2 linked regions of the Tunturibacter psychrotolerans genome follow. The protein of the gene in region 1 interacts with the protein of each later gene in a pairwise test. Links are inferred from orthologs where the notes say so. Each region holds a gene or a part of one and is shown on either strand. Other genes may lie near its edges. The genes, in order: rho and hfq.

Region 1 (3,238 bases):
AAGCATATTGCTGAGGCGATTCAGTACCGCACGTTAGACCGGAGCTATTGGTCCTAAGCTCTGTGGCTCCGATAGTTCGCGGGCACTTCTTCTGGGGTAGAGTAAAAGGTATCCCGTTTCTGGAAGATATTTATTCACGGGTTCCCGAAAAAAGTATTGACCTTAAGCGTCGAACAGTTTACTTTCCTTGAAGTCGCAGTTTGCTAGGGGTTCGTCAGAGATTCTGAATTACGAATCGAGCGATCAGCGATCAACTCACGGTTTGCCAGTTTCTGGCAGGCTTCTTGTTTCACACCATGGGCGCGGCGAGCGCTGAATCCTACGGAAGAGACAGATTCGGCTAGGAACATTAACTTAGCTAGCTTGGCAGTTTTGGGGCTAGGAGATGCAATATGTCAGATATCAAGAAGTTGAGATTTCTGACGAATTGCAGAGTCCCCGAAGAGACTCTTTGCGTCTAATGTATGAGGCTTAATCACGGCAGCAGTCTTGAAGATTAGTTGCCACATTTGAATGATTTCGGGCGAGTTAGCGCTAATAAGACGCTTCCGCTCGGAAATTGAAAGGGAGAAACTATGCGCTCGGATCTTATTTTTGGAGCTCTCACGCACGTGAACAACCGCTACGAGCTTTGTCAGCTGGCGTCGAAGGCGACGCGGAAGCTGCATAAGCCGAACACTCGTTTGCAGGACACTACCAACGAAGTTCTTGATCGCTTCAAAGACACCATCCCTATGGATGAATCTGGCGAGTCTGTCGTAGAAAAGGTACAATTGCAAGAGCGCCGCGCAGCTTAACGCGCGGCTGTTTCACTTCGCCAGCTTTCACTCCAAAACCTCTAATCCCCTCTCTCACCCATCTGCAGTTCAATCACATCAAAACGCATGTGGCCTTCCGCACGACCCCCCGTCAAGCAGAATCCCGCCTCAGTTTCAAACAATCCCTCCTAAATTCAAAATTTCCAGGTAAAACATGACTATTTCAGAGTTAAAAGAACACAATATCGCGGAGCTGGGTAAACTGGCGCGCGGTCTCGACATTGCTGGAACCAGCGGCCTCCGCAAGCAGGACCTTATCTTCAAGATTCTGCAGGCGCAGAGTGAAAAAGAGGGGCACATCTTCGCTGAAGGAGTGCTCGAGATTCTGCCTGATGGGTACGGCTTCCTTCGCTCTCCCGATTACAACTACCTGCCTGGTCCCGATGACATCTATGTGTCTCCTTCGCAGATCCGTAAATTTGACCTGAAAACTGGTGACACGATTAGTGGCAATGTCCGTCCTCCGCATGAGGGCGAGAAGTATTTTGCTCTCGTGAAGATCGAGGCAATCAACTTCGAATCGCCGGAAGAGACGCGCAACAAGATTTTGTTCGACAACCTGACCCCCCTGTATGCGCAGGAGCGGGTGAAGATGGAGACCGTTCGCGAGCACATCTCAGGCCGTGTGATGGACCTGCTGACTCCGGTGGGCAAGGGGCAGCGTGGGTTGATTGTGGCTCCGCCGCGTACCGGTAAGACGATGTTGCTGCAGTCGATCGCGAACAGCATCACCGCGAATCACCCTGAAGTTGTGCTGATCGTTCTGCTGATCGATGAGCGTCCGGAAGAGGTCACCGACATGCAGCGGTCGGTGAAGGGCGAGGTGATTTCGTCGACCTTCGATGAGCCAGCGGCGCGACACGTGCAGGTTGCCGAGATGGTGATTGAGAAGGCAAAGCGGTTGGTGGAGCACAAGCGCGATGTGGTGATTCTGCTGGACTCGATCACTCGTCTGGCGCGTGCTTACAACACGATCGTTCCACCTTCGGGCAAGGTGCTCTCAGGCGGTGTGGATTCGAATGCGCTGCAGAGACCAAAGCGGTTCTTTGGTGCGGCTCGCAACATCGAAGAGGGCGGTTCGCTCACGATCATCGCGACTGCGCTTGTCGATACCGGCTCGCGAATGGATGAAGTCATCTTCGAAGAGTTCAAGGGAACCGGCAACATGGAAGTGATTCTGGATCGCAAGCTGGTGGATAAGCGTGTGTTTCCGGCGATCGACATTCAGCGTTCCGGTACTCGTAAGGAAGAGTTGCTGATTCCGAAAGAGGATCTGCAGCGAACCTGGATTCTGCGGAAGGTTCTCAATCCTTTGTCGCCGGTTGAGGCGATGGAGTTGTTGACCGACAAGCTGGCGAAGACGCGGAACAATCAGGAGTTTCTGCACAACATGAGTTCGATCTAGTTCTACGAACTTTGAAGGCAACGAAGCGCAGCTCTTCAGGAGCTGCGCTTTTGTTTTTGCGCTCTCGTACCTGATTAGTAACCGTTGGCTATGAGGTACTCCTCGGTGAGGGTGAATTTTTCTGAGGAGTGCTGGCGTTCGGCGTATTTGCTGAGGACGTCTACCTCGATGTTCAGTGGGGAGCCCGGGGTGAGGGTGTGAAGGCTGGTGGCGGCGTAGGTGTGGGGGATGATGGCAACCTCGACCACGCTGCCAGTGATAGAGGCGACAGTGAGGCTGATACCTTCGATGGTGATGGAGCCCTGGGGAACGACGTAGCGGGTGAGTGAATCGGGTAGCTGGATGCGGAGGCGCCAGTCGGTTTCGGGTTGATCTGGCGTGATGGGGGTGAGCGACAGCAGCGTGGCGGTACCGTCGACGTGGCCCTGAACGACGTGACCACCGAGTGGCGAGCCTGCTGGAGTGGGGAGCTCGAGGTTCACGGTGGCGTCGGGACGCAGGTGGGTGAGGGTGGTGCGAGCGATGGTCTCGGCTGCGAGGTCGGCGGAGAAGCGCGGGGGGAAGGCGTTGGGCTCGATGCTGAGCGCAGTGAGACAGACACCGTTGACCGCGATGCTGTCGCCTGTGTTGAGGCGCGCGGTGAGCGTGGGCGAGGCGATGGTGATGCGCGTGGCACCTGCGGTCGGCGTGATGGCCAGAAGCGTGCCGGTGGTCTCGATCAGTCCAGTGAACATGGTTTTAGCTTATCGCTTTCGATGGCGGTGCGACTTGAGTGCGCCAAGGTTCGTGGAGGTAGCCGGTTACGCAGGTGTCCGGGCCGTAGTTGGCGCGGGTGATGCGGTGCAGGGACTCTTCGAAGAGATAAGGGGAGGCGATGCCCTGGGCGAAGGGGATGGCCTGGTCGCCTAGTTCGGTCTCGGCGTAGATGAGCACGGCCTTGTCGACGAGGTTTTGCTGGAGGAAGGCGCCGTTGAGGTGGGAGCCGCACTCGAGTAGCAGGCTGAGGATGTTGTGT
Region 2 (3,204 bases), 2.1 Mb from region 1 along the record:
TTTTTGTTCTGTTAGGTAGCTGCGGAGTTCGTCGCGGCGGGGAGCGCGGATGACGTATTGATGAAACACGTGTCCGGCGCGCGGGTCGGTGATGGGGAGGACGACTCCTTCCTTTGCCGTGTCGGCAGTGAGGTTCGCTTTGCGGAGGAGTTGATCGTAGAAGAGAGCGTGCTCGCGGCGCTGCTGGTTCCACTTGGGCAGGTAGCGGAGTTTGACCTCGAGGACGGCAGCCTGAATGGAGTCAAGGCGGGAGTTCCAGCCGATCTCCTCGTGATAGTACCGGCGGCGCATGCCGTGGGCGCGGAGGATGCGGGCGTGGTCGTCAATCGCGGCGGACGTAGTGGTGACGAGGCCGGCGTCTCCCATGGCGCTTAGATTTTTAGTGGGATAGAAGCTGAAGGCGGCGGCATCGCCGAGGGCTCCTGCGGGGACTCCGTTCCATGTGGCTCCGAAGGCCTGCGCGGCGTCTTCGATGAGGAGGAGGTCGTGACTTTGTTTCAGCGTGGTGAATTGGTCCCAGTCGGCGCACTGGCCGTAGAGGTGGACGGGGAGGACGGCCCTGATGTTTTTGGTTGGGCTGGAATGTAAAAGCTCTTCCACCGAGACCGGGGAGAGGTTGAATGTAGTGGGGTCAATGTCAGCTAACAGAGGTGTTGCGCCGCAACGGAGGATAGCGCTGACCGTGGCGAAGAAGCTGAAGGGGGTTGTGATGACGGCGTCGCCGGGGCCGACGTTGGCAGCGGCCAGGGCGAGCCAGATGGCATCCGTGCCGCTAGCGCAGCCGATGGCGTGGGGCACGGCACAGACGACGGCTGCAGCGAGCTCGAAGCTGGTGACCTGGGGGCCGAGGATAAAGTGCTGCGAGGCGCATACAGCTTCGATGGAGTTCAGTATTTCCTGCCGGAGGGTAGCGAACTGGCGGGAGAAGTCAAGCATTGGAACGGGTTGCGAGTTACGGAGGGTCACATTTGCCATGGTATATCGCTCGTATGTAGCTGTGGGGACAGCGCCAGACTTTCATTCTGCATTGCAATGCGTCTAACGAAGTATTGCGTTCGTCTCTACAATGTGGCGAGGCAATTTGATTATTGCCGTGGATGCTCGTATTGTTGACAGTCTTGGCTTTAGGCTTAGCCGTTGGATGCGCTGAGTTTTGTTCTAAAGCCGATGGGTCACGGCAAACGCTCATTGCAGTATGAACATTTTTGGACAAAGGAGATCGGCCCCATGGAATCAAAGCCGGCACAGAACATTCAGGATACTTTTCTCAACACAGTGCGAAAAGACAAGAGTCCGATCACGATTTACCTGGTAAGTGGCGTGAAGCTAACGGGGAAGATTCGGTCGTTCGATAAATACTCCGTGCTGCTGGAGAACAACAGCCAGGAGCAACTGATCTTCAAACATGCGATCTCGACTGTAGTGAGTGGACGCGCGGGAGTACATGGCGATGTGCGGACCGACGTGAAGCCAGAAGTGCGGGCGTCGGTAGGTTCGGCTCCGGCTACTGGCGCGCCAGTACAAGAAGCGACAGGGACCCAAGGCCGTTAGCCGTTGACAACTGAAGGTGCGAAGATCGGTGGAGTGAAGCCCACGAGACGCAGTCTGGTCGAAGCGCAAGAGGCAGCGGCACGCCAGGCGCGGGGAGGTCTGTCGCAGGCGGAACGTGCAGTGTTGGTGGCTGTGGAGTTTACCGGTGAGCGGCGAAAGCTGACAGTGGCGGCGCGGCTGGCAAAGACTGCAGCGGCGGTTTCGGCTGGGACCGCATTGGAGGGTGGTGATTCTGTTTCTGCCCCGAAAGGTGCCGCGGACCTCGACTTTGATGCTTCGCTCGCAGAGTTTGAAGAGCTTGCGAGGAGCGCGGGCGCCGAAGTCGCAGCCACCCTCATCCAGCGTCGGCCGAGGCCCGATCCGGCGACACTGGTAGGGCACGGAAAGCTTGAGGAGATCGATGGCGTGATTGCCTCGACGGGGGCAGATCTGGTGCTGTTCGATCATGATCTTTCGCCGTCGCAGTTGCGAAACCTTGAGGCGAAGTTGCCGTGCCGAGTGATTGATCGAACGCAGTTGATTCTGGATATCTTTGCAAGACATGCACGGACGCGAGAGGGCCAACTGCAGGTGGAGTTGGCGCAACTGGAGTATCAGCTGCCCCGGCTGGCTGGACGCGGCAAGGCGATGTCCCAGTTGGGCGGTGGTATCGGTACACGCGGGCCAGGTGAAACGCAGCTAGAGACGGATCGACGGAAGATCAATCTGCGGATCGATCACGTGAAAGAGCAACTGGAGTCGGTGCGGCGAATTCGCCGGCAGCAGAGGCAGCGAAGAGAGGCGGTGCCGGTGCAGGTGGTTGCGTTGGTGGGCTATACCAACGCGGGCAAGAGCACGCTCTTCAATGCGTTGACCGAGGCGGGGGTGTTGGAGTCGTCACGGATGTTTGCGACGCTCGATCCTAAGCTTAGGCAGTTGACACTCCCTTCGCGAAGGAAGATTTTGCTCTCGGATACGGTGGGATTTATTCGTAACCTGCCACACACGCTGGTGACCAGCTTCCGGGCGACGCTGGAGGAGGTGGAGCGAGCGGAACTTCTGCTGCATATTCGCGATGCGTCAAGTCCGATGGTGGAAGAACAGAAGACGCAGGTCGAGAAGGTGCTCGCCGAACTGGATGTTTCGAAGAAACCCGTGATTGAGGTGCTGAACAAGATCGACCTGGTCGGGGACCACGAAGGTATGCCCATGGGAGCGCCCGGAAGCGTGGCCGTATCTGGCCTGAAGAAGCTGGGGCTCGATCATTTGATGGCAGCGATCGATGCGGCGTTGGTAGTGGATCCGCTGGTTGAGATGCAGTTTCGCCTGCCTCAGTCGGAGGGGGCGGTGTTGGCTGCGCTGGAAGCTGGAGCTGTCGTCGAAGGGAAGCGCTTTGAGGGAAATCTGGCCTTTGTTACGGCACGAGGGCCGGCTTCGTTGCTGAACAGGTTTAGGAGATTTCGTGAAAAGGTTCGTTGAGCCCAGAAAAGCCTCTTAACTAGCATAGGCCGCCTGATGGGGAGCGGAGGTGGTGTCCCCAATCACGCGACCTATGTGACCCAGATCTTAGGGTCCAGGTGGTACTTGTCAGTCTAGTCCTTTGGTTCAGGAAGTCAAAGGGAAGTTGAAATTATCTGCACTGAGGCTGGGCTACGGCAATTGCGCGAATATCGT

The links.
Region 2: the proteins of rho (region 1) and hfq interact in binary tests that used the Escherichia coli proteins (3 or more experiments, as listed by UniProt). The link is inferred for Tunturibacter psychrotolerans from one-to-one orthologs.

The regions. Positions count from the first base shown.
Region 1 is NZ_CP132942.1:4,248,987-4,252,224, reverse strand. Bases 175-3,097 are described here. They hold rho (transcription termination factor Rho), read left to right. Parts: upstream 175-972; coding sequence 973-2,223; downstream 2,224-3,097. Other genes in these bases: ribD (bifunctional diaminohydroxyphosphoribosylaminopyrimidine deaminase/5-amino-6-(5-phosphoribosylamino)uracil reductase RibD), read right to left, coding at 2,962-3,097; RBB77_RS17855 (riboflavin synthase), read right to left, coding at 2,298-2,957; RBB77_RS17865 (DNA-directed RNA polymerase subunit omega), read left to right, coding at 576-797. In the rest of the region: RBB77_RS17870 (YifB family Mg chelatase-like AAA ATPase), read left to right, coding at 1-57; more of ribD, read right to left, coding at 3,098-3,238. UniProt on the Escherichia coli protein: Facilitates transcription termination by a mechanism that involves Rho binding to the nascent RNA, activation of Rho's RNA-dependent ATPase activity, and release of the mRNA from the DNA template.
Region 2 is NZ_CP132942.1:2,163,074-2,166,277, forward strand. The notes cover bases 1-2,889. They hold hfq (RNA chaperone Hfq), read left to right. Parts: upstream 1-1,227; coding sequence 1,228-1,551; downstream 1,552-2,889. Other genes in these bases: RBB77_RS08990 (DegT/DnrJ/EryC1/StrS family aminotransferase), read right to left, coding at 1-975; hflX (GTPase HflX), read left to right, coding at 1,585-2,889. Outside these bases: more of hflX, read left to right, coding at 2,890-3,009. UniProt on the Escherichia coli protein: RNA chaperone that binds small regulatory RNA (sRNAs) and mRNAs to facilitate mRNA translational regulation in response to envelope stress, environmental stress and changes in metabolite concentrations.